DNA from 2 places in the Shewanella sp. MF05913 genome. Region 2 is predicted to be linked to the other one. Evidence: predicted binding sites of a transcription regulator. Region 2 holds the regulator's gene; the other holds the start of a gene.
What was found. Region 2 encodes MetJ, which represses methionine synthesis genes. Its sites were predicted from a motif close to TAGACGTCTAGACGTCTA; they were not measured.
Positions count from the first base shown of each region.

Region 1: a site for MetJ is predicted at 8,784-8,801, ahead of metH (methionine synthase). Genes of this name have one in related genera too.

Region 1 is NZ_JCAYNT010000002.1:146,776-163,432, forward strand. It holds gene AC19MV_RS04070 (hypothetical protein) at 1-473, opposite strand, end outside; gene AC19MV_RS04075 (DUF4279 domain-containing protein) at 513-944, opposite strand; gene AC19MV_RS04080 (cytosolic protein) at 1,674-2,012, shown strand; gene cobO (cob(I)yrinic acid a,c-diamide adenosyltransferase) at 2,615-3,253, opposite strand; gene cobU (bifunctional adenosylcobinamide kinase/adenosylcobinamide-phosphate guanylyltransferase) at 3,401-3,931, opposite strand; gene AC19MV_RS04095 (adenosylcobinamide-GDP ribazoletransferase) at 3,931-4,716, opposite strand; gene cobT (nicotinate-nucleotide--dimethylbenzimidazole phosphoribosyltransferase) at 4,726-5,820, opposite strand; gene AC19MV_RS04105 (FecCD family ABC transporter permease) at 5,896-7,029, opposite strand; gene AC19MV_RS04110 (ABC transporter ATP-binding protein) at 7,022-7,831, opposite strand; cobalamin riboswitch at 7,911-8,028, opposite strand; gene AC19MV_RS04115 (histidine phosphatase family protein) at 8,027-8,737, opposite strand; gene metH (methionine synthase) at 8,948-12,664, shown strand; gene AC19MV_RS04125 (DUF3465 domain-containing protein) at 12,893-13,351, opposite strand; gene trxC (thioredoxin TrxC) at 13,469-13,891, opposite strand; gene AC19MV_RS04135 (PH domain-containing protein) at 14,127-14,495, opposite strand; gene AC19MV_RS04140 (type IV pilin protein) at 14,593-15,129, opposite strand; gene AC19MV_RS04145 (YitT family protein) at 15,427-16,077, opposite strand; gene AC19MV_RS04150 (acetyl-CoA hydrolase/transferase family protein) at 16,418-16,657, opposite strand, start outside.
Region 2 is NZ_JCAYNT010000005.1:70,189-86,845, forward strand. It holds gene AC19MV_RS08730 (alanine/glycine:cation symporter family protein) at 89-1,453, opposite strand; gene AC19MV_RS08735 (SRPBCC family protein) at 1,645-2,181, opposite strand; gene AC19MV_RS08740 (cysteine-rich CWC family protein) at 2,560-2,811, opposite strand; gene metF (methylenetetrahydrofolate reductase) at 2,889-3,773, opposite strand; gene AC19MV_RS08750 (VOC family protein) at 4,111-4,596, opposite strand; gene AC19MV_RS08755 (3'-5' exonuclease) at 4,812-5,402, opposite strand; gene AC19MV_RS08760 (bifunctional aspartate kinase/homoserine dehydrogenase II) at 5,501-7,894, opposite strand; gene metB (cystathionine gamma-synthase) at 8,009-9,172, opposite strand; gene metJ (met regulon transcriptional regulator MetJ) at 9,383-9,697, shown strand; gene AC19MV_RS08775 (sulfite exporter TauE/SafE family protein) at 9,767-10,507, shown strand; gene AC19MV_RS08780 (c-type cytochrome) at 10,763-11,092, shown strand; gene AC19MV_RS08785 (DUF3373 domain-containing protein) at 11,244-12,956, shown strand; gene AC19MV_RS08790 (tetrathionate reductase family octaheme c-type cytochrome) at 13,012-14,406, shown strand; gene AC19MV_RS08795 (pseudouridine synthase) at 14,470-15,471, opposite strand; gene AC19MV_RS08800 (LON peptidase substrate-binding domain-containing protein) at 15,546-16,124, opposite strand; gene AC19MV_RS08805 (alpha/beta hydrolase) at 16,351-16,657, opposite strand, start outside.

The DNA.
Region 1 (16,657 bases), on a different contig from region 2:
ACCCCATGAATATCGATATTTTTATAAAAATCATCAGACTTATTAAGGCATTTACTCCTGAGTTTATTTTTGTGAAATACATCTTTTAACGAAAAAATAAAATCTAAAGCATTAGCATCAATATACAAAGACTTCCCATCATGATCTTGTGTATAACGAATATAGTCTGAACAAGCTCCATTGATAGACCTGCCAACATATATATATGAATTTAAGGTGTACACTCTAGATGATAGTTCATGTTTATTTTCCATTTCCACACAATATTTATCAAAAATGAATTCAGGCTGTTTGATGTAAACGACAGCACCTTCATTCTCTTGCCCTATATTGTACAATTCACTAGAGCAGTGAGTCGCTTCAGTATTTAGGCATAAATCTTTCATTTGCTCAATAAAAGAGCTGCTACTATAAGCTTCAGTAGCATTTAAAAATAATGGAAAAAAGAATAAAAAAAGTATTAATTTTTTCATTATGATGTTGCTCCACTAATCATATTTACTGTTATGTTTCTAATATTCAGGGTACGCGCATAAAACAATGGAGATACCTAAATCAGCAGTGTTTTTTAATAACGGTGGTTCTAAATAGATGCTCATATTTATGCTGTCAACACTAAACCAGCCAACAAAGTATTCAATTACCCCGCCAGTAGAGCGCAATTTATTGAAGAAGTCTTTGTGCTTTTCTAATTCTGCATTTTTTTGAGCTATGAACTCTTCGAATAAAACGTCTTCTGCATCTATTCGTTTGCCATCACATAAATCTAAATTCCAGAACATGTCCTCATATGAACCACCAAGAAGCCTACCGTTTTTAGTTATCCTCAAGTCACCTGTGTCATGTGAGTTCGTAGGTGATAAAGATAACGTGTCACTTATCGTTTTGGCATCAACTTTGGGATGTGAAATTTTTAATGAGACACTAAACTTATAATCTGGCACTGACTATCCCTAGAAACATAAAATTTTAGTATTTATGCGCTGCGCTATTTGCTAAGCATAAATCGCTTGTTGGACTTGGCCGATGATACATCCAAATTAATCGGTACGATTTATGCTATAGGAGTTTGCTTTTTAACGGTAGTGGTATTTTGTACAACCTTTCATCTAATCGTCTGTTCTGATTATACCTTTTAAGGTGGGATTGATGATGTTTAATCTTTTTCATTGCTCGGTTATTGCCTTTCCCCTGATACACCTTGCTAACTCGGAATGAGGAAAACGAGTAATATGCCTTGCTTTAAAGGGATTGATTCAACTCTGAACTTGAGGCCGTTGAAGAAAATGACGTGAGCTAGCCATGGATGGCGAGCTAGCTTTAGAGGGGAAGGGACGCCCCATCTGAAGCGTTAGCATTTTCATTCTTTACTATAAAGAGGTGGCCGAAGCGGACTACAGACGAAGTTAAAAGCTGGATTGATCCACGTCGCGAAATTATCGCAGCTATCGTTTAGTAACAAGAATGATAATTTTGATGTGGCGGCTGGGCCAATTTTTTTATAAAGAGTAAAGAGGGAACAGCCGTTGGTTTCCTCTTGGTCTGGTGTGGGCGAAGCGCCACGACGTTAGTGGCCTAGTGAATGCCGTAAATTGCACAAAATGACTAAATCTCTACTACGTTCTGCCTCTGATAATGTTAAAATCTGCGCAACAGAATTACCGAGAAACTCAATGTTTATCCATCATGTTAACGGCATCGACTGGCTAGTGATCACAGCTTTTGAAGAACTGAAAACGATGTTTATCGAAGAAGCCGGTACGATACCCGCTTGCTTCTCAACCGCCAGCGAATTGAACTTGGTTGTTCAAGCCAAGCGAACTTATGGATATTTGCCTGCGCACAGCGGCGTAATCACCGATATCGGCACATATCAAAGACAGGGTAACGAAGAAGAATTGAACCCACAGCTTGCCTGCTTTGTTGAGGGGCGTGGTCGAGTCTTTATCTATCACGGCGGCTTTGTAGCTTTTGTGGATGACGAGCAAACCTTTATCACCCGAATAGACTGAACATTATTCAGTCAGTTGAAGACTTTTTACAAAAGAATACGTGAGCTGGCCATATTTGAACCAATCTTTGGTGAAAAATGAGTTAGAAGCCCAATCAATATGCCCAATTTGTTGCAACTGAAATCATTGATGATTCCGTTACTTTGTTCACCAATAAAAGGCACAACACATACTCCAACTCGCTATACCAATTCTATTAATTATGTGACCAATCAGAGCCACTCAGACCGTTCAGTTTGAGGCGCATTGTTGAAATAATGGTTATTCCCTTTTAAGGCAATGCAACAAAGAAATGAACGGTCTGAGTGTCTCCTGTAAGGCGGGTTTCTGTGTCTTCCATGCTGCTTAATAGCATTTTGACGTACGACTGCATGGATGCAGAAGGTAGAGCAACGCAGGAGCTGTTGCCGAGAACAACTATGCCTACAATTCTATTACTTGCCTAGAAGACACAGAACTCCCGCTGAATGACCAGATAATTAACGGAATTGGTATTAGTTCCCGATAAACTTAAACCATAAAAAAGCCCCTTCCCATAAAATGAGAAGAGGCTTAATGGTCTATTCAGCGGTCTAGATCACATCAAACAGCACAACAATAAATCAATAATCAAACCCAAGTTGAGCTTTAATGCCGTCATTAAACGCGTGCTTTATCGCTTGAACCTCGCTGACTGTATCGGCTAACTCAATGATGTCACGATGACAGGCGCGGCCGGTGATAATGACATGCTGCATTGGAGGACGGTTTCTCAAAGCCGTTAATACTCGCTCAAGGTCGATGTAGTGATAACTGACCATATAGGTTAACTCATCTAACAACACCATGTTTATCGATTCGTCTTTGAGTAGTTTTTCGGCTTCAACCCAGGCTTCCATTGCTGCTTGGGTGTCTTTTTCTTTGTCTTGAGTTTCCCAAGTAAAACCGGTTCCCATGACATGAAACTCAACGCCTGCGCCTTCTAATAAATTACGCTCGCCACAAGCCCAGGTGCCTTTAATAAATTGCACTACAGCCGCTTTATGACCATGACCCACAGCGCGAGCAACCGAGCCAAAACCAGAGGTTGATTTACCTTTGCCGTTTCCGGTTAACACTAACAAAATGCCCTTTTCATCTTGCGCTGCAGCAATTTGGGCGTCCACGCCTTGCTTTACTTTTTGCTGACGCGCTTTGTGACGCTCTGCTTTAGTGGCATCAATCGCGTTGGTTTGTTCAGTTTGTTGGTTATCCGTTGTCATAGCTGTATTCCTGTCAATGTGCTCATATTCAAATGCGCTTATATTACGCCAACAATACGAGCGATTGGCTGCAAATGGATCTGATTAATCGGTATTTGTTGTACATCGAGTGCATGTACGCTGAAGTCTTATTGCTTAATGCTATTGCTATTGCTTTAACGCTAATGGCAGCCCTGCGACCACTAGCGTTACTTGATCGGCCATATGGGCGATAGCTTGATTTAACCACCCGGCCTCATCGACAAATTGACGATTGAGCTCGCCCATAGGCACAATTCCAGAGCCAACTTCGTTACTCACTAACACCACATCACTGTGTAATTGAGTGAGGCATTCAAGCAGTAACGACTTTTGTTGTGGCCAACGCTCTGGATTTGGGTCGAGTAAATGATTAGTTAATAGCAGCGTTAGGCAGTCGACTAAGATAACTTGTTGCGGCTTATCAATTACCTTTAAGGTTTGGGCAACATCAAAAGCTTGTTCGTGTAGTGTCCAGCTATGGGCGCTGGACACTCTGTCTTGCTGGTGTTTGGCAATACGTTGAGTCATTTCATGGTCTAGCGCCGTTGCAGTCGCAACATAAACGCATGAGTAACCGATGGCGGCGTATTCGGCAACACGCTGCTCAGCAAATCGACTTTTGCCACTGCGCGCGCCGCCCAACACCAAATGAATCACTAGCTTAACCCTACCGCTAATATCACTAAGTAACAGCAAACTTCGCTAATTTGTTGCGCCGCGCCCAAGGTGTCGCCTGTGTAACCGCCAATCTGTTTGCGGAAAAAACCACCCAACAAAATACGGACTAACCACAGGGTAATGAATAACACAAAAGCAGCTAGGCCATTAAGCCATAACAGTACAAAAATGCCACTGGCGATCAAAATAAACAAATCGTTTAATTGCTGATCTTGGGCGACAGGTTTTGATTTACTGCTAGCATCATCACGAACATATTGCTCACTGAAAATTAAGCTCGATGCCACCACGCGGCTAAGGGTATGTCCGGCAACGAGCGCGCTAACGGCAGCCATTGGGCTATAAAGCGCAAGTTCAACCAGTAATTGCCATTTAAGCAATAACACTAACCCTAACGATAAGGCGCCATAACTGCCTAGGCGCGAATCTTTCATGATGCGCAGCTTGTCTTCTACTGTCCAGCCACCGCCAAAACCATCCGCGGTATCGGCTAGGCCGTCTTCATGGAATGCACCGGTAATGAGCACACCCGCAACCATCGACAATAAAATCGCAATGCTGGCTGGTAAAATTAACTGCGCCAACCAAAACACTAACGCACAAATTAAGCCGATAAGTAAACCGACTAGGCCAAAATAACGACTGGCCTTGTTGAGTTTGTCACTGTCGATCACTACCCAGGATGGTATAGGGATGCGAGTAAAAAAACTCATCGCCACAAAAAATAAATTTAACTGCCGCAACCATTTTATATCGCCAGACATTTTGTTCCCTTAAACCACATTATTAACGCCAGCATTATCAAAACTGGCCATTTGATTGTAAAAATTCACTGCGGCTTGTATCAAAGGTAGGGCCAATGCTGCGCCAGTCCCTTCTCCTAGCCTTAATCCTAACGACAACAACGGTGTTGCCTGCAACGTTTGTAGCATTAACTTATGCCCTTGCTCGTGCGACTCATGAGCAAACACTAAATAATCGTTTGATTGTGGTGCTAATTTTAGCGCAACTAATGCCGCAGCAGTAGCGATAAAACCATCAATGACCACTAATATTTTTTGCTCAGCTGCCGCCAAAATAGTGCCGGCCATTTGCACGATTTCAAAACCGCCCAAATGCGCTAGAATCGACTCAATGGACGTCAGTTCATTACGATGCAAATCAATTGCTTGATTAATTAATGTGATTTTTTTTACTAACGTCGCATCATCAATGCCTGTGCCGCGCCCGACACATATTTCAACATCAAGATTTAGCACTGCCGCCATTACCGCCGCTGCCGCACTGGTATTGCCAATGCCCATTTCGCCTAATGCAATAATCGTTGTGCCATTATTAACATGTCTTGCGACTAAATCCTTTGCCAGTTCAAATCCTTGACGAACTTGTGCCAACGACATCGCCGGCTGTAAATGCATGGCTTGGGTTCCCACACCTAAGCGCTGATTGACCACACCACTGTCGCGATCTAATGGCTGTAAAATGCCGCAATCGATGACTTCTAACGCAAACCCCACCTGGCGACAAAATACATTAATCGCCGCGCCGCCATTAATAAAGTTATGCACCATTTGAGTGGTCACTTCGCTTGGGGCAATTGACACACCGTATGCGGCGATACCATGGTCGGCAGCAAACACTAACAACGTCGGCTTAATGATGTGCAAAGCCACATCTGCAACTTGGTGACTCATTAACGTTTTATCACGGTTATATTGCACTCGTGCAATTTGCAATGCCAACGACTCAAGTTGTCCTAATGCACCAAGCGGCTTGGTTTTTTGATTAATGTTGTGCTCAATGGCATCATCGTATTCGCGACTCGGCGCAGTAATGGTAAATAACGACTGTGCTATCGATTGCGATATAGGCTTGGGCATAGATTGCGGTATAGATGCTGGCATAGATTTCGGTATAGATAGTGGCTTCACTTCTTCATCCTGTTATCGACGGTGACGTAAAATAAACAAAAAGAACACACTGCCAAGTGATGCAGTAATGATACCGACAGGTAATTCTTGATTGCCTAATAAGCAGCGCGCAATCACATCAATCCACACCATAAATAAACCGCCCAATACCGCAGTTAATATCATCGGCTGACGTCCGGAAAACAATAGCCTAACCGTATGTGGGATCATTAACCCTACAAAACCAATACCGCCACAACTGGCCACTAACATGGCGGTAATTAATGAACACAGCAACAGCATGCTTAAGCGCAATTTTGCCACATTAACCCCAAGGGTATGCGCGCTTTCATCACCGGCTTGCAGCGCCATAATTTGTCGTTTAAAGGCCAGCATAATCAGTAAGCTCGCGCCAACGGTTACCGTAGGCAGCCATAACTGTGACCAACTGGCTTTAGCAAAACTGCCTAAACTCCAAAATAGCACTGATGCGGTCGCTTGCGGGCTTGAAAAATACAGTAATAAACTGGTTAAGGCGCCGAACAGAAATGACGTCGCGACCCCAGATAACAACATGCGCTCAACTTGGCTGGTACGGCCAATACCCGACAATGCGACCACCAGCAGCACGGACAACGTGGCACCAATAAAGGCACCCACAGGTAAACTGAGCATCGACCAGGACCACCAGGGCTGTTGTCCAACAGACGATATCAGTAACGCACCATCAAAAAATTGCGCAAAAATCCCTGTTTGGCTAAATAGCGAAATCACCACCACTGCGCCAAATGACGCTCCAGAGCTAATGCCAAATAAATACGGATCGGCAAGCGGATTACGCGTAACCGTTTGCAGCACACTCCCCGCAATAGATAAACCGGCACCCGCCACAAACGCCAGCAAAATACGCGGTAAACGCAGCTCAAATATAATCCGTTGAGTTAAACTGCTCACCGGCGAAGTGTTATCCGCGCCAGTAATGCCGCCAATTATGTCTGCCGGATCTGGCGCAGGGTTATTGCTAAACAAGGATTTAAACACGCTGATGACATCTGTGAAACTAATGTTAGCGGCACCAAAACTGGCAGCAAAAAACGGCGTGAATAGCGTCGCCACAACAATGAGGGCTAACACACAATAGTATCGAGTTTGAGCCGGGTTACTCATCTTGTTGGCTCGCTCTGTTAGCTGTTTGATAACCATAAAAATAACTGATCAATGGTTTTGCATGCTGAGGATGAACATTCACCTCGCAGCACACGCCAAACACATCACTGATTTGCCGCTCAGTCAGCACCGCGGTCGGATGACCTTTAGCAATAAGCTTACCCTGATCCAGTAACAGTAATTTGTCACACATGGCGCTGGCTAAGTTTAAGTCGTGAATAGATGCAATCACACTGATCCCAAGTGAAGCCACTAATTCTAAAATTTGAATTTGATACCGAATGTCCAGGTGGTTGGTGGGCTCATCTAAAATAAGGATTTGCGGCTGTTGTACAATTGCACGCGCAATAAGGGCACGTTGTTTTTCGCCGCCAGACAAATGTTCGTAAGGTTGTTGGCCATGTTCACTAAGGCCGACTTTAGCTAAAGCGCTGTTAATTAACTCGCGGTCATCTTGAGTTGTCGCATCAAATAAGCCTTTATGTGGCGTTAACCCCATGGTGACTAACTGCTCTGTCGTCAGGTCAAAGTAATGCGGCGTATCTTGTTGTACTACGGCTACGGTGCGCGCTAATGCCTTAGCAGAATAGGTCGTTAACTCTTTGCCAAACAAGTCAATATTGCCGCTGCTCGGGACAATATAACGGTATAGGCAACGTAATAGGCTAGATTTACCCGCGCCATTTGGGCCAATTAACCCTAACATTTGCCCTTTCGGTAAGCTGAAATGAATATCGGCGAGAATGGTTTTTCCGTTAACTTGCCAAAATAGGTGTTCTACATCTAATACTGACTCAGGCATGCTTTACACCTTGCCATGCCCAACATACTTTAATAAATATCAACATAATAACTCCCCTAAGTCACCCGCTTAGGTATGGGGGTTGAGGCAATTCAAAGCTGGTATCTGACTTATATTCAACGGGAGTTGAATACCTACAGTTGCGGGTACAGTTTGGGCTTAACCCAATTCCCAATACTTTGAATTACATAATGATTAACGTGTATCAACCGCCACTTGTTGCGGCCAGTTTATCCTAAAGCTAACCTCAGGTTGAGACACTGAATTAGCTGCTAAAGGTGTATTACTGTCGCTAGGCTCAGTCCAGTACACATCAACAGACATAATAGCAGCATAGGGGATGGCTAGGTTAGCGAATAATCCGTTGTTTTGGCTGGCATTAAGCACATGCGCCATAATGCAACGCATTACCCCGCCATGAGTAATGACTAAGGCCTGCAGATGATTAGCTTCTGGCTCATTTGCAAGGTTAAGTGTTTGCCACATACTGTCGACTACCGCCATAAAGCCTTGCTGCACCCTGTGATAAAAATCCACCAAACTCTCACCCTGATCTGGTGTATTCGCCACTTTCCATGGGTCTTGCCAATACGCATCAAATTGGCTTGGACTGGCTTGATAAATCGCATCATAAGTTTGCCCGTCCCATACGCCAAAATTGACCTCTTGTAAGGCTGGCAATGTCGTTAATGGTATGGATAACTGCTGCGACAGCGTATCGGCAAAGCGCTGACAGCGCACTAAAGGAGAGCTAAATATTTGCTTAATGGGTAAAGACACACTACTAAAGGCTTGGCGCATTTGTTCACGCCCCAGCTCTGTGAGCGCAACATCAATTTGGCCACGGGCAATGTCACCGCCTTCGCACTCGCCGTGGCGTAAAAAAATGATTTTAGCTTGTTTCATTTAAATCAACCTCAGCCTTGCCCTTGTGATAAAAACTCGCGTACTATAGCCGTCTATACGTTTATATGTCCAAACACATTCTGAGTAGATAAGCATGTAAGTTAGCCCATTGATGAGCTCAATGAGGATATCGCCCTTTTAGATTGATTTAAGGGTATGCTTATCTTAATCAAGGTATCAAGCAATATAGTGATAAAAAGGTAACTGTTTATGGCGAAGTCGACTTCTCACAGTCAAACACTTGAACAACTTAACGCATTGTTAGCAGAGCGTATTGTGATTTTAGATGGTGCGATGGGCACCATGATCCAAGATTATAAGTTGGAAGAAGAAGATTATCGCGGCGAACGCTTTAAAGATTGGCATTGCGATGTTAAAGGCAACAATGACTTATTAGTGCTCAGCCAACCCGAGCTGATTAAGGCCATTCATGTCAAATACCTGCTCGGCGGTGCCGACATCATTGAAACCAATACCTTTAACGCCACCACTATCGCCATGGCCGACTATGACATGCAAGCCTTGTCGGCAGAAATTAACCTTGAAGGTGCCCGCGTTGCCCGCCAGGCTGCCGATGAAGTAGCAGCACAAACAGGCACGCCTCGTTATGTTGCTGGGGTGCTTGGCCCAACCAACCGTACCTGCTCTATTAGCCCAGATGTTAACGATCCCGGGTTTCGTAATGTCAGTTTTGATCAATTAGTCGAAGCCTATGTTGAATCAACCAGCGCCTTAGTTGAAGGTGGTGCCGACATTATTATGGTCGAAACCATTTTTGATACCTTAAATGCCAAAGCCGCATTATTTGCCATTGAAAAAGTGTTCGATCACATTGGCGAGCGCTTACCGGTGATGATCTCTGGCACCATTACTGACGCATCCGGTCGTACCCTTACCGGACAAACTACCGAAGCATTTTATAATTCACTGCGTCATATTAAGCCGTTATCGATTGGCCTTAATTGTGCCCTTGGCCCAAAAGAGCTGCGCCCCTACGTTGAAGAATTATCACGCATTGCCGAATGTTATGTGTCTGCTCACCCAAATGCGGGCTTACCTAATGAGTTTGGTGGTTATGATGAAACCCCTGAAGAAATGGCCGAAGTCATTACTCAATGGGCTGAAGCTGGCATGCTTAATATTGTCGGCGGCTGTTGTGGTAGCACACCGGCCCACATTAACGCGATTCGTGAAGCGGTACTTAGACATGATCCAAGACAGCTCCCCGACATTCCTGTCGCCTGTCGGTTATCGGGTTTAGAGCCGTTAACAATTGATCACAACTCATTATTTGTTAACGTCGGCGAACGTGCCAACGTAACAGGCTCGGCAAAATTTTTACGCTTAATCAAAGAAGAAAAATTTGAAGAGGCACTCGATGTGGTGCGTGAGCAAGTTGAAAACGGCGCACAGATTATCGACGTCAACATGGACGAAGGCATGCTCGACGGCGCCGCGTCGATGACCAAGTTTTTAAATCTCATTGCCTCAGAACCAGACATCTCACGCGTACCTATCATGATCGACTCATCAAAATGGGAAGTGATTGAAGCGGGTCTTAAATGCGTGCAAGGCAAGTCGATTGTTAACTCAATTTCGATGAAAGAAGGTGAAGAAGCCTTTATTAAACAAGCCACATTAGTAAAACGTTATGGCGCTGCGGCCATTGTGATGGCGTTTGATGAGCAAGGCCAGGCCGATACTCGTGCCCGTAAAACCGAAATTTGTACCCGTGCATATCGCATTTTGGTTGATGTGGTTGGCTTTGCCCCAGAAGACATTATTTTCGACCCGAACATTTTTGCTATCGCGACAGGCATTGATGAGCACGACAACTATGCTGTCGACTTTATTGAATCAATCAAAGACATTAAATCGACGTTGCCACACGCCATGATTTCGGGTGGTGTGTCTAACGTATCGTTCTCGTTCCGCGGCAATAACCCAGTGCGAGAAGCCATTCACGCAGTGTTTTTATACCATGCGATTCAAGCGGGTATGGACATGGGGATTGTAAACGCAGGTCAATTAGCGATTTATGATGACATTGACCCAGAGCTTAAGCTTAGAGTCGAAAACGTGGTACAAAACTTACCTTGCCCAGTGGCCGATTCAAGCAACACTGAACAACTGTTAGACATTGCCGAAAAATATCGCGGCGATGGCTCACAAGTGGCTAAAAAAGAAGACCTAGCATGGCGCAGCTGGCCAGTATCGAAACGTTTATCGCATGCTTTAGTTAAAGGTATCACTGAGTTTATCGATGAAGACACCGAAGCTGCTCGTCTTGAAGCCACCCGCCCACTTGATGTGATTGAAGGTCCATTAATGGATGGCATGAACGTGGTAGGTGACTTATTTGGCGCCGGCAAAATGTTTTTACCCCAAGTGGTTAAATCGGCTCGTGTAATGAAAAAAGCAGTCGCCTATTTAAACCCGTATATCGAACTTGAAAAAGTAGAAGGTCAATCTAACGGTAAAATTTTGATGGTTACCGTAAAAGGCGATGTGCACGACATCGGGAAAAACATTGTTGGCGTTGTGCTGGCGTGTAATGGCTTCGAAGTATTCGATTTAGGCGTGATGGTGTCGGTTGAGAAAATCCTCGATGCCGTGAAAGAACATAACATCGACATTATCGGTATGTCAGGGCTTATCACCCCAAGCCTAGACGAAATGGTACACAACGTTAAAACCTTCCACCGTGAAGGCTTAACCATACCAGCCATTATTGGCGGTGCTACTTGCTCTAAAATTCATACAGCAGTAAAAATTGCCCCACACTATCCACATGGTGCGATATACATTGCCGATGCATCACGCGCTGTGCCAGTCGTGTCGAAGCTCATTAATAACAACACTCGCCAAGCTACCATTGATGAAACCTATGCAGAATACGACATCATGCGTGAAAAACGCCTGTCGCAAACCAAGCGTAAAACCATCGTATCAATTGAAGCGGCACGTGAAAATCGTTGCCAACATGACTGGGAAAACTACACCCCATTCACCCCTAATGTATTAGGCCGTCAAGTATTCGACGACTATCCATTAGAAGACTTAGTGGAGCGTATCGACTGGACACCGTTCTTTAGAAGCTGGGAGCTGCACGGACATTACCCAGAAATTTTAAAAGATAAAGTTGTGGGCGAAGAAGCGGTTAAATTATTTGCTGATGGCCAAGCGATGCTGAAACAAATTATCAGCGAAAAATGGCTTACCGCTAAAGCTGTTATCGGTTTATTCCCAGCCAATACGGTGAATCATGACGACATTGAACTGTATACCGATGAATCGCGCACCACATTAGAAATGACCACTCACCACCTGCGTATGCAACTTGAACGCGTCGGTAATGACAACTTCTGTTTATCTGACTTTGTTGCACCAAAAGACAGTGGCGTGGCCGACTATATGGGCGGTTTTGCGGTGACAACAGGACACGGTATTGATGAACATGTAGCCCGATTTGAGGCCAACCACGATGACTATAACGCCATTATGCTCAAATGCTTAGCCGACCGTTTAGCCGAAGCCTTTGCCGAACGCATGCACGAACGGGTTCGTAAAGAGTTTTGGGGCTACGCCGCAGATGAGGTGTTAGATAACGAAGCGTTAATTCGTGAACGTTATAAAGGTATTCGCCCAGCGCCAGGTTATCCAGCTTGCCCAGACCACACAGAAAAAGGCTTGCTGTGGGACTTGCTCAAACCCGATGAAACTATCGATTTGAACATTACCGAAAGCTTTGCCATGTACCCTACCGCTGCGGTTTCTGGCTGGTACTTTGCCCATCCAAAATCACGCTATTTTGGCGTGACCAACATAGGTAAAGATCAGGTTGAAGATTACGCTAAGCGTAAAGGCATGAGCCTGGCAGAGGCTGAAAAGTGGTTATCACCGATATTGGACTATGATCCAGAGTAAAGCGTGATTCTGAATAAAGTGTGACCCTGAATAGAGAATGATCCAGAGTAAAGAGTGATTCTGAGTATACTCTAGTTCGCATATCATCTTGATGATGCATTTAACGTGTCATCAAGATGATTTATCTGCGACTGCAATTTTCAGCCTTAATATAGGCAAGCTTTAGCTTTCCCGTTAGAAAGAATCACCCATTACAGATCACAAATTGCTATTTACAAATAACAAAGCTTATTGATACACATTACCATTGTGCTTCAACCAACCGCCTTGGTGCTTTCCGCGTGGATCGTGGTGAGTCCAATGGATAACGCCGCCTTTATTATTAAACTCATACACACCGTAAAATTCTACGGTATCGCCAACATTTAGGCCGTCTATACGTGATGCTAAATCGATATTATGAGCAACCAGCAAGGTCGTTCCACTGGCTATTTTTAAAATAAACCGTTGATGACGACTGCCTTTTAGATCATCGGCGAGCATTTTTGTTACCTCACCAGACCCCGCAACTTGAACATTACTTTGTCGATTATCAATGGCATTTTGTAAGGCACTGTTACTGGCACTATCACTGGCAACGATATCAGCCGCGAAAACGTTTTGTACTATTTGGGTGGTTTGAACGTTTTTGTCTAAATAGCCAAATAACGCGATGCCGAGTAAGCCAATGAGCAGTATTTTTTTCATGAGAATCAGATCCTTTTGAACAATAATTACAATGAAGCGAATTAAAAACGCGAGGTATAGTCGCGTTTTTTATTCTCTAAATTCGGGCCTGATACTGAAATTTTTAATGTCAAAAAGCTATTTCAGCGACTCTAGCCATTGGTTAAACGACGATGCAGGCATGGCACCAGATTGTTGGGCAATCACTTTACCTTGTTTAAATACCATTAACGTTGGGATCGAGCGGATATTAAACTGCGCAGCTAAAGCTTGTTGCTCTTCTGTGTTGAGTTTACCAAAACGAAATTTGGGTTCCCAGGTTTTAGCGGCTTGAGTAAACACAGGCGCAAAGCTTTTACACGGGCCGCACCAACTGGCCCAAAAGTCGACGACTAATGGCAATTCAGACTTATTAGCATGGTGGGCAAAGTTCGTCGTGGTTAACTCTATCGGTTCACCAATAAAGACAGGCTTTTTACATTTCCCACAAGTGGGTTGTTGTTCAAGACGTTCTTCAGGAACTCGATTTAAGGTATCGCAGTGTGGGCAAGCTATTATCATGTTTAGACCTCATCAACTTCATTATTGAGACGATTAAATCATAAACCTAGTTGGTGTGTTAATCGAATTATCGATGTTTGTTTTATTACACCAAACTTATGGCCCTAGACTTATGACACAAGATTGATAAGCACAAACGCTTTCGGATCATAAATGCCTTTTGATCCAAACAATATGTGAACAGCCACGGCTTGCTCACAATAGATGACCTAATCGTGAACGTGACAAATGATGCTTACAATAAATAGCCCGATATTATTTTTGAGATTTCCAGCATTGAAGACTTACCTGTGAACTCAAATTTCACTTTACCGATAGCGGAGAAATAGATTTCTAATTCTGAATCTAAATCGAAAGTGCCTGATGTTTCGATTGAATAAGCGACAATATTTTTATAAGGCAAAGATGTAAAATCTTTTTTGCTGCCTGTAATGCCTTGAACATTTACCGCAATAATTCGCTTATTGGTAAAAACAACGCCATCACGCATCGTTTTATACGAATCGACAATTTGTTCATCATCTAGCAGCAAATCCTTAACCTTTTCAGCAAAATCAGGGTTTTGCTTAAGCTTAAAAAAGCCTTTATTATTAAAATCGATCATAAAACATCCTTGTTATATAAAACATTATCCGCAATGATTATTGTCTTCTCAACACACAAATCTAAGCAGGCAACCAGAGAACTTGCACTTAATACCATTAACACCCAGAAGTCACAGAAGTGATCTCAGGTTCGCCAGCACTCTTCCAGTGGTACTGGAAATAACAATTGGTTGCGATGACTTGTGCAGATGTCGGCTTTGCAATATCCAGTGCCAACTTTGGTGCAGCAGCAACGGCATAACTGCCACTTGACGTATAAATGAGATACGCCCAGTCGTTCATGTCTAAGCCTGCCGCCTTAAAAATTTCAGACGAGGTGGTGTATCCAGCATTAAACCCAATGCCGCTGGCATTAGCCGCTGCTGCCCAGGGTTGATAATTACTGCCTTTTACCCCAGAAAACTCAACCGTATCAGTCATTGCGCTACCGGAGGTTAATGTTTTGGTTTTGAATAAGGTTACCGCGGTTTTAATCGATCCTACCGCCCCATTTATCGCGGCAATGTGTGCATCAGTTTTTAAATTAATAAATTTGGGTGCCGCTACTACGGCCAAAATACCTAAAATAATGATCACCACGACCAACTCAATCAAGGTAAAGCCTGTTGGGTGTGAGGTGTTTGATTTGTTCATACTGCGAAACCTTAACTTGTTATAAATAGCCCAATTAGCGCTTCATAAAACACGGGTATTAATAGAATAAATATTTTAACTCAAAATTTACTCACAATTACATGGGATTGAAATAAATTTATCAAATGAGACTTAGCGTAGTGACGTTGATTAAGACTAATACCAATAACAGTAATTACTGGCTATGATTGTGGTGTACTGCTGCTTTACAGACACTGGCTGCAGCACTGGCTGCAACAATGAATACCTAATATTGCCAAACATTGCCAAACAAACAAAACGAATATTTTATGAGCACTAGGCTTTTTGGGTCTTCAAATCTATTGTCTCTTTTTTCACTTTAGTCTCAACATATGCCTGATAACGGCCGGGCTTATGATTAATGGCAATGAGCACATTTAGCATCGCAGCGCCCATTACCGACAAGAACACCACCTCGACAGGAAACATCAGCAAGGAAGAACTCAAAATAATGGTGTCGACTAATAAGCCAAAATTACCGGCTCGGATTGAATATTTGTTCTGTAAATACAACGCCAAAATACCTAAACCACCTAAGCTCGATTTATGCCGAAACATAATCAACATACCCACTCCAATCAACATTCCGCCAACCGATGCGGCAAATACGGGATGGACATTATCGATATGAATAAGCATCGGCATGTAATCTGTCATCACTGAAATGATGGATACTGAAATGAAGGTATTAATGGTGAAACGCTTAGAGAGTTTGGTCCATGCAATGTAGTAAAAAGGCACATTGACTAAAAAGAATAACACCCCAAAACTTAACGATGATAGGTGCATACCAATAATGGCAATACCAGCAGTCCCACCGGTAATCAGTTGATTACTGTTATAGAGGGTTACACCTAAAGACACCATGACACCTGCACAAAACAAAGCCAATATGTCTTCGTAAAATCGGTGTGTTGGGAATTGCATGAGTTGTCTATCCTTACTGTTAGAGATAATTATTCATGCTGCAAACACAATGCGTTACGCCAAAAGCTTAAAGTAGCAACATATTAAGGGCGCGCAGTGTAGCGAATCGAAGTCGATTTATCAGGTCGGGCCAGAAGAGAAATATTGTGAAGAACACCCCGATTGTACACATTTGTTTACGATCAACATATATACTGTAAATTTAATGATACTAGGTATATTATTGATAATGAGCTCAATATTGAAAATATTCACTCGCACATGCCTCCTCGAACGGTAAACATGTGAGCTTATAGATCAATTAAAGCTCCAAGCAATAAACACGCATGCTAGATATGCATTACACCGTGAGCTGCCACATATCAAAAGCCTCTTGGCAAAGTTGCTCTCTAAATTTTGGATGGGCAATGTCAATAAGCGCTCGGGCTCGCTCGCGCAACGATTTGCCGCGTAGATAAGCGGTTCCATACTCTGTGACGATATAGTGTACATGCGCACGAGTGGTCACTACGCCCGCCCCTGGCGATAATACTGTAGCAATTCGCGACACAGTACCATTAGCTGCAGTACTTGGCAGCGC
Region 2 (16,657 bases):
AAACTGAGTACCAAAATTGATTAACGTGTCTAACAGAGACTATGAATTATAAGATTAAGTTCACCTGCTCATCAATAATTCAGCAACATTAGCGCTGCGCTTTGAGTGCGCGCTGCTTGAGAAAGTACTCACGGGTTAAACTAAATACCACAGGGCTCAGTAACACTAACGCGATTAAGTTTGGAATCGCCATCATGGCATTTAATGTGTCGGCCAATAACCAAATAAACTCTAAAGAACTCACTGCACCTAATGGCACCACTAACGTCCAAATTAAACGAAATGGCTTAACAGCTTTATCACCTAAAAGGTATTGAACACACTTTTCGCTATAAAAGCTCCAACCTAAAATGGTGGTAAAGGCAAAAACAGCTAATGCGATAGCCACAATGTAATTACCCATAGGCAATGCATGCGAAAAAGCAAATGAGGTTAATGCCGCACCATTTTCACCCGAGGTCCAAGCACCTGAAACTACAATGGCTAAACCGGTAATTGAACACACAATTAACGTATCGATAAATGTGCCTAACATGGCCACTAAACCTTGTTTTACCGGATTACTGGTTTGCGCTGCCGCGTGAGCGATAGGTGCACTCCCTAAACCAGCTTCGTTTGAAAATACTCCACGGGCCACACCGAAACGGATAGCCGCCCATACCGCTGCGCCTGCAAAACCACCTTGGGCAGCAACAGGGTTAAAGGCACTTTCAATAATTAACATAAACGCCGCTGGTACTTGGTCGGCGTACACCACCAATACTGCAATACCCGCAGTAATATAAAACACCGTCATTAATGGTACTAACTTGCCAGCAACTTCAGCAATACGCTTAATACCGCCCATTAATACCGCACCAACCAATACCATCAATATCACGCCAGTCACCCAACTTGGTACGCCAAAGTTACTGCTCATGGCATCGGCAACGGAGTTAGCTTGTACTGTATTACCAATACCAAAGCCGGCAATAGAACCAAAAATAGCAAAGGCGGTACCGAGCCATGCCCACTTGCTGCCTAAGCCATTTTTGATGTAATACATTGGGCCACCAACATGGTTGCCGTTGGCATCTGTTTCACGATATTTTACCGCCAGTACCGCTTCAGAAAACTTGGTCGCCATACCTACAAGCGCAGTACACCACATCCAAAATAAGGCACCTGGGCCACCAATAAAGATTGCCGTAGCAACACCCGCAATATTACCCGTGCCTATTGTTGCCGATAACGAAGTCATTAACGCATTAAACGGACTCACATCGCCTTTTTCGCTTTCGTCTGTGACTTGGCGACCAGACCATAATAATTTAAACCCGCGACCCAGTTTTAAAATAGGCATGAGTTTTAACCCAATAGACAGAAATAAGCCTACGCCTAAAATCATAACTAGCATGGGGATACCCCACACAATACCGTTGACCGTACTGACAAAACTTGTGATTGCTTCCATGTAAAACCTCATAATGAGTAATGACTATTGTCGAAATTATTATTATTAGATGTTTGGTTATTATTATTATCATGACAACGGCCCAACTCCATTGTCACGATTGGATTTTTTAGGTTACCCCGATTACGTTAATCAAGGCAACCTAAGACAAGATGTGATGAATCATCTTCAAGATAAAACAGGTTTGTCCGTTACTCTTTTTCAAGTATCACTTTCAACGAATCTAATCCTTGCTGTAAATCGGCCCCAATCATGGTTTCAAAATCGACAAATAGAAACATCAAGTTCATTGGATAGTCCATGTGGCCGCTAAAGTCCCAATCCACTTTAGTTTGTTGAGTGCTGATAGCTTCAGTTGTCATGTAAGCAGGTGACGTCGCTTCAAACGGCGAGATAAAGCGTAATTCAAAATCGATACGCTTACCTTCGTCAATGGCAATAATCTCTTGCTCACCAACCCCAACATCAGGGTTTTCACTCGCCCATGCAGATACAAAACCCACTGTCGCATCTGTTCCTCGAAAGGTTTTAACCATTTCTGGGTCCATTTGCGCCCACTTACTAAAATTATCTTGGTTTTTTAGATGTTTAATATAGTCAAAAACCTCAGTAACAGGCTTGTCTATGGTAACGGTGCGGGTAACGGAGTAATCGGTTTTAATAAACAATGCGGCGATAAAAGGGATGGCGATGATGACAGCAAGCCCTAGGAGAATTTTTTTTAACATTATTATTATCCTCAAATATTGAGGTTTTAGTATACCTACCAAGCGCTTGTAAACAACAAATAATTAACAATTGAAATGACTATATACAACCAACCTGAAGATGCTCGATTTCAGCAAGAATTTACACGCGTTTAGGCAAGGCATTGATTGCGGGTAATGGTTATTCCCTTTCCAAAATCAATAACGCTGCATAAACGCGTGTAAAACTTGCCCTTTGGGAGTTTCACTGTGTTCTCCTGATTTTTAAAACAAAAGCGTTGTTGCGTTAATTTACAAGGTAACTACATTAACTCGCCTAGTATTGAAAACAAGGTGAAGCTCTGAAACACGTATTTTCAAGTTGATTGGGTATATATCAGATAATGGAAAAATAGCGGATCAAGGAATAAATAATTGTACTGCTGGGGGTTCTGTTGCTGTGATGAGTGCTATTTTCGCTAAACAGGAAGCACAGACACATTGATCTGAACGGATAGCCTTGTCTGGATATGTCGTTACATATTGCTGAATCAATTCAACCGCACTATAAGCAGAATCGACACACCAACAACTTGAAATATCTTGTCCAAGCGCCATTGAACACGCATTTTGTTGATGACAAATAGGGCATAGACCCGCTAACTCAGACACTGAATTTCCTCGTTAAAAATCAAAAAGCCTTCTGTAATCATATTACAGAAGGCTTCAATACCCAATCCCAGATTACCTTACTTTGGACGCACACCTAGTGTGTGGCAAATCGCATAGGTTAATTCTGCACGATTAAGGGTATAAAAATGGAAATCTTTAACGCCTTCACGCGCTAATACTTTAACCATATCAATGGCCACATTTGCACCAACCAATTGACGCGTTGCGGGGTCATCATCTAAACCTTCAAATTGGCGGTGTAACCAATGCGGAATAGCAACATTGGTCATATCGGCAAAACGTTTCGTCTGCTTAAAATTAGTCACAGGTAAGATCCCCGGGATAATCTCAACATCAATGCCTGCAGTGACACAACGATCGCGAAAGCGCAAATATGATTCAACATCATAGAAAAACTGGGTAATGGCGCGATTGGCACCGGCATCAATTTTTTTCTTTAAATTTATCAGGTCAGCTTGAGCATTACGTGCATCTGGGTGCACCTCAGGATAGGCTGCAACCGAAATATCAAAATCAGCAACAGAGCGCAATAAGCTGACTAAATCATTGGCAAAACGGGTTGGTTTTGGACTGCCTTCTGGTAAGTCACCCCGCAGCGCAACAATGTCTCTAATGCCTGAGTTCCAATAATGTTTTGCTAACTCAACGAGCTCTTCATCACTGGCATCAACTAAGGTTAAATGCGGCGCAGCTAACAAATTAGTTTCTTTTTGAATACGCTCAATCACACTGTGTGTACGGTCACGCACCCCAGAGTTAGCACCATAAGTTACCGAGACAAACTTAGGGTTTAATGGCTCTAAACGACGAATAGAATTCCACAGGATCTCTTCCATCTCAGGTGTTGAAGGCGGGAAAAACTCAAATGATACATTAATATCACTCAGCTCAGACAAGCTCTGATTTAACGACTGGGCATGTTGTGCATGATGAAAAGCCATAATGTATTCCTTCAACTTCTGTAACACTTCGGAGTCTATACCAAGCGGCTAACTTGACTCATTTCAGTTTATTTCAACCAAACCATTTAGCCGTTTGGACGTCTATACGTCCATATACTAGTTTAACTGCATGCTATGTCAAGCTAAAAAAACATCAATCACACGATTTAGTGGCATAACACTTCTCCCATAAGTAAAACCGATTCAAATGAATCTATTTTAAAGACTTGATTGAAGTCGTTGGTTGCATTCTGAGTGGTCATTTATTAATGCGGATTGGTATAAAACAAGAAAGCGACCTTTAAGGTCGCTTTGGGGTGAGGTTCAACGGTATAACTTACGCGTAATCAGAAGCGTACGTTTCTTCATAAGTATGCGAGTAGAATTCAAATAGGTTACCAAACGGATCTTCTAAATAAACCATTTTAGCGGGTTTGCTATCGTCTTCAGGGTGGTAACGCATAATATCCATACGCACCTTGCCGCCATATTGTTCGGTACGTGCAATTGCACCTTCAAAGTCATCTGTTTGCAAACAAAAGTGAAAAATACCAAGACGCGTAAAGTCAACGTCGTGTCGCTCTTGGCGATCGATCATTTCAAACAACTCAACACCAATACCGTCGGTGGTGACTAAGTGCGCAATGTTAAAACCTTTAAAGCCTTCACCAAATACAGCGACACACATTCTGCCAATCGCCGTTTTGCGCTCTTCTTGCACCTTAGTGTTACCCATTACCACTCGTAACCCTAGCGCTTTGGTATAAAACTCAACCGCTTTATCCATGTCGCCAACCATTAAACCTACGTGATTCATTTTCATAACTTACTCCTAAAAACGATTAATTGATTCGTCATTTGTTTCGATGGAGTAATCTTACGGCGAACACGATATTAATAAAAATTATCAAATCTTATTGATTTAATAATAAATATTTATGTATGTTTGAGTTTATTCTGTAGCTACGTTCGGCAAAAAAGAGAAAATATTAAGAATAATAAAACCTATGGAGTGGTGAAAGAGCCATGCCGGTATAATTATTGCTGACTCAGCCTTTCAATTTCGAGCTCGATGAGTAATGCAGTATGGGCATCATTTGCCGCATATTTTTTCTGATGGTTATGCAGAGGGAATATTGACCAATTGGATTGTTGTGCACTCTTAGATAGTCGTTGATTAAAAAACATCGCAACCGCAACCCTAGCGCCTACACGTTGTTTAACGCGTGCAAAACGCATCACTTTTGAAGAAAGCTCTTCTGTATTGGTTAACGTAATGCCAAATTTTCTCAAGAGTATTTTTCTGTCTTCCTTTAGCCCAAACCCCACCTTTTTTATCGTAGGATCCGACAGTATTTTAGCAATGTCAGTGAAGTGTTCATAAAACTGAGTAGGAAATAAAAATACTTTGGACTGTGTGGCTATTTGAATTAAATGAGGTCCATCGCTTACCTCACCTTTTATAAAACAAGGTTTACTCTCGGTATCAAAGCCTAAGCAAGAGTGTGTTTTTAACTCTGCTATTGCACTAATAGCGTCAGCGGTGTTTGTGACAACGATGATATTATCAAGACCAATACCCTCATAAAGTGGTAAATCTCGAATTTGCTCCTTTGTTGGCCTTTGCATTTAATATCCTTTTAATCGTAAGCAGCACTATCTAATAGAGGACGAAAAACTAATAGAGGACGAAAAAAAAGACCATCACATGGTCTTTTTAATCAATATTACTCTTGCAGTAAGTCTTTACAAATATGCACTAAATCCGACTGCACTGCGGCTGCGGTAACCTCTCGTCCAGCACCTGGGCCGCGGATAATCAATGGGTTACCTTGATAAAACGCACTGCGAATAACAAACACATTATCGCCAGGGGTTAAGTTGGCATAAGGATGATTATTGTCTACCCACTGCAAACCGACCTCGGCCTGCAGTTTACCCTCGACTTTGTCTAACGATGCCACGTAACGCAGCACTTTGTTTTGCTCAGCGGCTGCAACATATTGTTGTAACAAGTCATCATCTAACTCGCTAATACGCGGTAAAAAATCGTCTAACGACAACTCAGCTAATGCCTTAGGCACTAACGAATTAAGCGTAATATCATCGAGCTCAACGGCTAAACCAATCTCACGGGCTAAAATCAGCAATTTACGCTGCATATCACGGCCAGACAAATCATCACGCGGATCGGGCTCGGTAATCCCTAAACCGCGCGCTTCTAGGACTAATTCCGAAAACGGTTTGCTGCCATCGTAGTTTTCAAATAACCAACATAAGGTACCCGAAAAAATTCCGCCGACAGCTTCAATGGTATCGCCACTATTACGCAAATCGTTTAACGCGTGTTGTATCGGTAAACCCGCTCCGCAACTGGCGTTATAACGCCAAAATAACCGACGATTACTGAGCTGTTGCTTTAATTCACGATAAAAAGGTAATGGCCCAGAACCCGCCAGTTTATTTGCGCTCACCACATGAATGCCACGTGCAAATAGCTCAGGATACTGCAAGGTTAATGTGGCACTGGCACTGATGTCTAACGCGACAATTTCATCACAAGACAATTGCGCTAATTGCTCAAACAATGAGTCGTAATCCCAATCTGTAGCATGGGCTTGGTAATCTTGCTGCCAATGATTAAGGCGTATACCGTCATTTGAAATTAATGCCTTTTGCGACCCAACCACACCGATAAGCTCTACCGACGCTTCAAGTTCGCGATCTAATGTTTGGCTGGCACGCTTAAATAAATCGACCCATGCTTCGCCAATATTACCGACACCTAGCAGCAACACGCCGATGCGCATTCTGGGGCCGGCGCAGCGACGATGCACCTTTTGGGTTAATAAACTCACCTGCGCTTGTGGCACTAAGGTCACTAAGCTTAACGAGTCTTGATAAACAGGTTTGGCATCGCGGCTTAATAAACGGGCAAAGCTGCGTCTAAAATGATGTGCATCTGCACTGACTAACGCCACCAATCCTAGGTCAGTTTGTATGGCTAATTCATCAATCGCCCATTGCTCGCCATGTTTTACCAACAGTGCTTGAACCTGTTTTTGGCTTTCTAGGGTAAATGCCAGCTCAAATTTATGTTGGGCGAGCTCCCAATATGCTAATGGCGTCAGGCCTGCTTGATCTAAAATAGCCAGCAGTGGTGCAATCTCGGTGTTGAGTTTAAAGCTAAATAACACCACTTCATTGAGGTTAGTCACCACAGGTGCGCTAGCCGATGAACTCAGTGGAGCAATTAAGGTAAAGTCGGTGTGAGATGCGTAGCTTGAACGTACAGCTAAACTCACATCGGTGTTAAATAATGGCTGCAAAGTACGTGAGTGCAAAACAGGCGAGCCTAAACGCGCAAGGCGATCAGCTTCTGCTAAAGACATGCTTTTAAGCAATTTGGCATCATTAATTTTGTTAGGGTCAGCGTTAAACACCCCTTCAACATCAGTCCAAATGGTGACACGTTCAATGTCAGCCAGGCTAGCTATTAGCGTGGCGCTAAAGTCAGAACCATTACGGCCCAGCAATAAGGTATCACCATGGCGGTTAGCACAAATAAAACCGGTAATCACTAAACGCTCTTGCGGATGCAAAGCCAACAAAGCTTGCACCTTGTCGCGCGACTCTTGCACTAAAATATTAGGCACTGATCCTTCGTCGGCAACCAAAATAGAACAGGCATCAACATGCGTTGCAGCCACGCCAGTTTCGCGCAGTAATGCTGCCATTAAGCGTGCAGACCAGCGTTCACCAAAACTCACAACCTGGTTTAACTGATAATCGTTGTGCTGCTCTAAAGACAACAAGCTAACTAATTGCGCTCTGTCGGTAGACAAGCGCTCACGCAAATCACGCGCCTGCTCGTTTGACAATAGTTGCTCAATTAAGGTTTGCTGATAACTAATGAGCACTTGCAGCTCTTCTTGCCAAAGTTGACCGCTGTCGCGCAAACTGAGTAATTTATATAAGAAGTTAGTGGTTTTACCGGCAGCAGACACCACCACAAGATCATCACTGTTACCATGAGTCAGTAAAATATGGGCAACACGACGATAGCAATCAGCATCCGCTAAACTAGAACCACCAAACTTATGTAAATGACCTCGCGCCATTACGCACTCCTTAAACAACTACGACTTTTTTTATTGCGACTGCTATTTTACTTTATTTAACGAAAACTACAGCTAACATAAACGTAAATTAAGCTAATTTTACCCAAGTTCAGGCTATTTAATTGCTGCAACTGCGGCTAAACCGGCTTTAATATCAGCAACCAAATCTTCAGCATCTTCAATGCCGACAGATAGTCTCAATAAAGTGTCTTTAATACCAGCCTCTTGGCGTGCTTCTGCATCCATTGCTCTGTGGGTCATCGTGGCCGGAACGGCGACTAAACTTTCCACTCCGCCTAAACTTTCAGCAACACTGAACAATGTCAGCGCATTTAAAAATGCCACCACTTCTGCCTCGCCACCTTGCAATTCAAAACTTAACATAGCACCAAAGCCTTGTTGTTGTTTTGCCGCAATTTCGTGACCTGGATGGTCTTTTAAACCGGGATAGTACACTTTAGCAACCACGTCGCTGGCATTAAGCAGTTCCACAATCTTTTGTGCATTACGTTGATGCTCTCGAATTCGCACTGCTAGTGTGCGTAAACCGCGTAAGGTTAAGTAACTGTCAAACGCAGAGCCGGTTAACCCAAGGGTGTTTGACCACCAATGTAGTAGCTCACCTAATTCAGGATCTTTAGCCACCACAGCGCCGCCAACCACATCACTATGGCCGTTAATGTATTTAGTGGTTGAGTGAATAACGATATCAGCACCTAACAATAAAGGTTGCTGTAAAATGGGTGATAAAAAGGTGTTATCTACCGTAACTAATGCACCAACGTCGCGACAAGCATGGCTAATCGATTCAATATCAACCACGCGTAGTAATGGGTTTGACGGGGTTTCTAACCACACCATTTTAGGTTTTTGCGCTATGGCTTGGCTCAATGCTTGAGCATCGGTTTGGTCGACAACCACTAATTTAAATTGGCCTTTTTTAGCCAAATTGGTAAACAAGCGATAACTGCCACCATAACAGTCGTGCGGAACCACTAATAAATCATCAGGGCCGAGTAAGCTGGTCACCAATGTAATGGCCGCCATACCTGTGCATGTCACCACTCCGGTTGCACCTTGCTCAAGTTTTGCCAGCGCGTCACCTAATATGCAACGAGTAGGATTGCCTGATCGGCTGTAGTCAAATTCGCGCGGATTTTTATGGCCGTCGAACGAATAATTGGTCGATAAATAAATCGGTGGTACTACGGCTCCATGTTGTGTGTCTGATTCTATACCCTGGCGAACGGCCAATGTGGCGCTTTGATACTTAGTCATAAAGACTCCTAAAAATTCACAAACACACAAAATAGATGTCTAGACGTCCAAATTTACCTAAGAGGTTAGCGTACGTCAACCTAAATTAGACGTTTAGACGTCTAAACATAAAGAAATCTATTTGCAATCGTCACTAAATAGTAGCAATAATTTGACTAGAGATTGTAAGGGGTTAAAATCTGCCCCGTATTTATCGTTAAGGGTAAGTTAATGACTGAGTGGAATGGCGAATATATCAGCCCATATGCCGAACACGGCAAAAAGAATGAACAAGTAAAAAAGATTACAGTTTCTATCCCTTTAAAAGTATTAAAAGTACTGACAGATGAGCGTACCCGTCGCCAGATAAATAATCTGCGTCATGCGACCAACAGTGAACTGTTATGCGAGGCATTTTTGCATGCATACACAGGCCAACCATTACCTCATGACGGTGATTTATCCAAAGATGAACCGGATAGCATTCCAAGTGAAGCGAAAAAGTTAATGGATGAGATGGGTATTGAGTGGGAAGAAATGGAATAACCCACAGACTTAATCAACAGACTTTGAAGCGACCCTAATAAGAAGTCGTGATATTTTTATAGAGAACTTATGATGTCATTTATCGATCCATCTACATTGATACTGGCATCAGTTATCGTTTTTTTTGGCGCGCTAACCCAAAGCTTAATTGGCTTTGGGTTAGCCGTTGTCGCAAGCCCTCTGCTGTATATTGTTAATCCCCAACTTGTCCCTGTCCCCATAATTGTTATGGGATTTGCCATTTCGGCAATGACCTTATACAGAGAACGCGGTCACCTGCAATTTAATGGCTTGCAATACGCCTTACTCGGCCGGATCCCCGGTGGATTTGTGGGTGCAGGATTATTACTGTTTGCCCCACAAGCCATACTCGGCTTAATTATTGCGGCTATCGTATACATTGCCGTGATTCTGAGTGTTTACAAGATTACCGCCCCCATCAACCGTATAAGCTTATTTATTGCTGGAGTATTCTCCGGTATTTTTGGCAACATCGCCGCGATTGGTGGCCCACCGATGGCGATTTTACTCGCCGGACAAGATGCTAGCCAATTTAGAGCGGCATTGTCAGCCTTTTTTGTATTCAGCTCACTGATTGCGTTAGCCATTTTAGCCGTGGTCGGTTTAGTAGAAATAAAGCATTTGTGGTTGTCACTGATGCTGCTACCGTCAGTCATTGGCGGCTATCTTGTCTCGGGTTTGTTAATCAACCACGTCGATAAAAACAAAACCCGTCTTGCCACTCTCGTGCTCTGCAGCATCAGCGCCACGGTTTTAGTGGTTAAATCAGTGATGGCATTAGCCAACTAACCCTAAAAGCGATCTCTTTTTACATCTCAAAATATACCCTAACCCGCCTATCAAGCATCCAGCCAAATTAGCAATAGATCTGCGTCACACAAGTTCATTAGATTTTTTTCAATTAACTTTTTTTCAATTAGATTTTTCTCATGAATATGATCTACTTCAAATTAACAATACCTCTTTTTAGGTAACATTATTTACAGCAAAGCAATACAGCAATATTGCTAAGGCACAACCTATAAAAGCCCATAGAGGATAAACATGATGAACACTTATATTAAAGTTGGTATCGCAGTCGCTATTGCATTATCTCTCGGTAGCCAGGTCATGGCAGCCGATGGCGGCAACCCTAAAAAAGGTAAACACCTGTACAAAAAAGAATGTAAAGCCTGTCACAGTGCCAATAGCGAAGGTCAAGAGCTCACCCCGATGAGCAAAACCATGAGCCAATGGGATCGCTTCTTCTCGCGCGACAAACACAAAGCAAAACCTGCCGTTTTTGAGGCATTGTCTGAACAAGAACTAAAAGATATTCAACAGTTTTTGTATGACCATGCTGCCGACTCAGACCAGCCAGCAACCTGCGGCTAAGTCAGCCCAGCTGATCAACGTTTCTGAGTAAACGCCAACATCAGCCAGTAACCGAATCGAATTAAAAAATAATGAGGCTTAGCCTCAGGGAATCTGACAACCAAAATTTGCTTAATTGATTCAATATTAGGCAAATACGGGGAGAAACATCATGAGAACACTTATCTCAATACTGGTTGCTAACGCGCTCTTTATGAGTGGTGCAGCCGTAGCAACTGACACCGATGTACAAAAAATTGCCGAACTAGAAAAGCAGTTGGCCGAAATATCTGAAGATTTAGATTACTTAAACTCACGCGTTGACAAAACTGAACGTCATAGCGCATTAGACAGAATCGAAATTACCGGTGACTTTAGAACGAAAGTGCATTCATTACACTATCAAAATGTCACCTGGAACCCCGCCATGAACGTCAACTTTTCTGACTTTGCCGCTAAAGCAATGGCCGGTGAATTTGGCGACCCAAGCAGTGCCAGCTCACCTTTAGGGCAAATGATGATGGCCAATCCTGATTTAGCCGCAGCATTCCAAAGCGGTATGCTGCAAGGCGTAATGCCGATGGTATTGGGGCAAAAGACCCAACAAGATATCGATAATGATATTTTTTACACCACCCGCCTTCGCCTAAACCTTAATGCAAAAGTGTGGGATAACGTCAGTTTTGCTGGACGTCTTACTATGTACAAAAGTTGGGGCGACTCAACAGGCGTTAAAGTATTTGATTCATGGAATTCCTTCACCATGGACGGCACTAGCAGCGGTAGTACCAGTGGCGATGAATTAAAAGTTGAGCGCGCCTACTTTAACTGGAAAGACATTAATGGCAGCGGCGCATACCTGTCTATTGGTCGTCGTCCTTCAACTTACGGGCCTCCAAGTCACTATCGTGAAAATGAGCTTCGCGGCGGTACACCCTCTGGCCACCTCGTTAACTTTAACTTCGACGGTGCAACGTTAGGGTATGACTTAACCGATATTACCGGCATTGAAGGCCAAACGGTCCGTTTCTGCTACGGCCAGGGCTTTGAATCACAATACGGTAACGGTGAATTATTTGGCGATATCATCACCAAAGATACCCATCTAGGTGGATTTAATATCGACGTCATCAATGACGGCAACCACTTTTTACAGTTCACCTTATTCGGCGCTAAAGATGTAAACGACGGCTTCACCGGCACCATGGCATTCCCAACACAATTGGCCAGTATTTTTGCGCCAACCATGTATCAAGATATGCAAAAGTTTGAAAACTTTAACTTTGTTACCCGAGTGCAGCCTAGCAGTGTGATTGGTGATATGTACCTAGGTGGCCTAGGCTATGCCTATGAATCAGACGAAGACATGAAAATGTTTGCCTCACTCGGTTGGACTCGTGCTGAACCGACAGGCAATGCGGGTTTATTTGGTGGCATGTTAAGTGATGCCGTATTTGAAGCGGCATTAAACAGCACAGGCACAGAAATCATTATGGTGCCAACCTCAACCGTCGACTCTGACACTAAAGACGGTTATGGCGTATATGTGGGAATGCAAATTCCAGCACCATATGGCAAGTTTGGCCTTGAATATAACTATGGTTCTAAATACTGGAGCCCATTCACCCAAGCACAAGATGACCCTATGGGCAGTAAATTAGCCACCCGCGGTCATGTTGCCGAAGCTTATTATATCTTTGATATTAATCCTAAAATGTTTATCAAGTTAGCCGGTTTGTACTACGACTATGAATACACAGGCAGTGGTTCTCCAGTGGGTGCACCACAAAAAGTAGACGATGTGATTGCAGGCAATGCTTACTCAATGTTGCCCGTAGTCGACACCGCCTACGACATCAATGCATCACTGACCATCAATTTCTAACTTGAACTTCTCATTGGTCCCCCTGAGCACAAACTCAGGGGTAAGGACACATATCATGAAAACATTCACAGCACTGGCAGTATTACTGATGTTAAGCAGTAGTGCTCAGGCTGCCTTTAATCACAAAGATGCACTGCAAGGGCCCTTTGCCAATGGTCCCGAAGTCACCACACAATGCTTAACCTGCCATAAAGAACATGCCGAAGACTTTATGAAATCTTCTCACTGGACATGGGAGCTAGAGCAAGAGTTACCAGGACGTACCGTCAAGCGTGGTAAAAAGAACAGTATTAACAACTTTTGTGTGTCGATTTCAGGTAACGAGCCCCGCTGCACAAGTTGCCATGCCGGTTATGGTTGGAAAGATTCAACATTCGATTTTAAAGACATGACCAAAGTGGACTGCTTAGTGTGTCACGACACCACAGGGACTTACATGAAAGACCCAGCGGGTGCCGGTGAAGTATTTGGTAAAGTAGACTTAGCCAGAGTAGCCCAAAATGTTGGTGCGCCCGTACGCGATAACTGCGGCAGTTGCCATTTTTACGGCGGCGGTGGTGATGCGGTTAAACATGGCGACTTAGACTCGTCAATGTCTTATCCAGATCGCGAAACCGATGTACACATGGACACCGACGGTAATGACTTTCAATGCCAAGAATGCCACGTGACTGAAAAACATCAAATCAGTGGTAATGCCATGGGCGTTTCACCTGGAGGAGAAACCAAAATTGGTTGTGTCAATTGTCATGACGACGCGCCGCATCAAAACAAAAAACTCAACACCCATACCGCAACCGTGGCATGCCAAACCTGTCATATTCCCACTTTTGCCAAAGTAGAACCAACAAAAATGCGTTGGGACTGGTCTGCTGCAGGGCAAGATTTGAAAGACACTACTGATGAAAATGGCAAGCACACCTTTAACAAAAAGAAAGGCAGCTTTATTTGGCAAAAAGATGTGCCACCACAATACGCCTGGTTTAATGGCAACGCCGACGCCTACATGGCTGGCGATAAAATTGACCCGACTAAAACGGTAAAACTCGCTTATCCATTAGGTAATATTAATGACCCTAAAGCCAAGATTTACCCTTTTAAAGTGCATACCGGTAAGCAAATTTACGACACAGAACTTAATATTTTACTCACACCAAAAACTTACGGTGAAGGTGGATATTGGGATAAATTTGACTGGGATCTCGCCGCTAAACTGGGTATGGAAGCAAACCCAACCATGGTAGAAAAAGGTCTTAAATACAGTGGTAAACACGGTTTTGTTGAAACCGAAATGTGGTGGCGTATCAACCATATGGTGACCCCAAAAGACAAAGCATTACAGTGTAATGACTGCCATAACAAAGGCGAGCGCCTAGATTGGAAAGCCCTAGGTTACGATGGCGACCCCATGAAAAACCGCAAAGGGGTTAAACACGCTACGGCTAAATAGCTGAGTAAAAGAGCATGCATCAATGCTAAAAACCAAACCGCCATCGACTTATCGATGGCGGTTTTATTTCATCGACAACATCATCGCTAACAAATCTAATCCCTGACACTCAACATCGTGTTCAATACCACTTAGCGGATCGCTAAACCGTAAGCGTTTGGCCAATAACTGCAATGGTTTATCATAATTATCTGGCCCTTTAGGCTGTAACACCGGGTAAAAGCGATCATTGAGTATTGGCATACCCAAACTCAACATATGCACTCTTAATTGATGAGTTTTACCGGTAATAGGGCTGAGCTCAAACAAACCCAAACCGTCTTTAACTGCCACCAGACTTATTTCAGAATGGCTATTCGCCTCACCCTCTGCCACCTGCATGGTAAAGCTAGGATTGGCCGCAACAATACGATTTTTAACCGTCCAATGTAGCGGTAACTCACAGGTGTTGTCGGCTAATTGCGCTAATAAATCTGGAGTAACCTTGGCGATAGCTTGATAGTCTTTAGTGATCTTGTCGTCTAAAAACAGCTGGTGATAGGCATGACGCGTTTGCGGGTTTAGTGTCATTAACATCACCCCAGCAGTATCTTTATCAAGCCGATGGGCAGGCGCTACGGTATCGATTTGTGTGGCAATACGTAATCGATGCACAAGGCATTCGTTAACAAAATTACCGCCAGGGGTTACCGGTAAAAAATGCGGTTTATAAACAATAATGATATCGCTGTCTTGATGAAGTATTTGTTCATAAAACGGCACTTTGGTTTCAGCCTTTACCTCACGATAGTAATAGACTCGTGCCGTCGCTTGATACTCACTCGTCGCATCAATTAACTCACCATGTTGCCAATGCACCTTGCCTTCATTAATGCGCTGCTGCCATACGCTGGCCTCAATTTGCTTAAAATGATCAACCAAAAACTCAAAAACGGTGGCATATGATTTACCCGCCAATTCGCTTTCTCTAGGTAGCACAATATACGAAGGTTGCGCCGCGATGGCTGAGGTTGAATGTAGGGCTAAATCGTTTGAGAGTGAATCGTTTGAGTCTGAATTTGGCATAAAATGGGCTATGTACAAACATTGGCAAAGGGTAATCACCCTATGTTATCAGTGTATCGCCCCTGATGCACCGCTTACACATCGACATGAGATTTAAGCAACTGTAATACAAAATCCATGGTTTTATGGCAGTTTGGCTGCTCAACTAATACTAACTTATCGCGACTATACATAGGTAACACTTCAAGCCAACGCTGGCTAACCCAGGTGGCATCTTCTAAATGCACTTGCGAATACAGCTCAAGTAAATCAGGGTTCACTTGATAAAATTGCTCCAGCGCCGCACTGATAATTTCAAACTCACCTGCTATAGGCTCCTGGCTCCAGTTTTGACAAGGTAAGGCACGTGCAATCCAGCTGCCATCGCGCTGCTGCGCTGCGGATAAGATTTTTACTCGCTGCGATCCTTCAATCACAATGCTTAAACTGTTGTCTGCTAATTGATTAAAATCGATGATATTGCAACGAGTGGCGGTGATGTAACAAGGGAGTTCGCTGTTGGCTTTTAGCGCTGCAAAGGCAAGTTGATAATGGCCCTTTAACACTCGGGCAATCATGCTGAGATCGCACGGTGACACAACACGGATCTCGAGTCGTCCACCGGGCAATAACACGCCATCTTGAATTAATAACGCCATTTCTTGTGTTTGCATAGCAGCCTCCCACACCAAAGGTGAAGTTACTGAACCAAAATCAAATCAATAGAATAAGTGTAGCAGTGGTCAATATTTCAACAACATAAGCACCGTAAATAATGCTAACTGACGACATTGACCTGCAATTGCGCGCACTCGACTAGTTAATTAGACCTAGTTTAATTAGGCTATATTTCACACAAACAACAAATTCAAACAAAAAAAGTCCCATTTTCACTCAAGGTTACAGACGTTCAATCCTATCCATAATGTTGCCCTTAGCCACTATTTCAGCAAATTCGTCAGCAAGCACCTGGCTTTGCTGCACGCTTTGTTGCCAATAAGCAATGCGACTGTCGCTATCGAGGTGTTTAAAATCTTCGCGATCTGGAATTTTACCAAAGGGTAAGCTGGCAATAAATTGCTTACTCGGCGCTAAAATCAGTCCATTGTGGTAATTAGCTTTGGCTTTGCGCCACAGTAACGACTTATCAAACCAACCCGGACTCATGTAAGGGTAAAAGTGAGGATACAAACTCAAACCTGTCGCT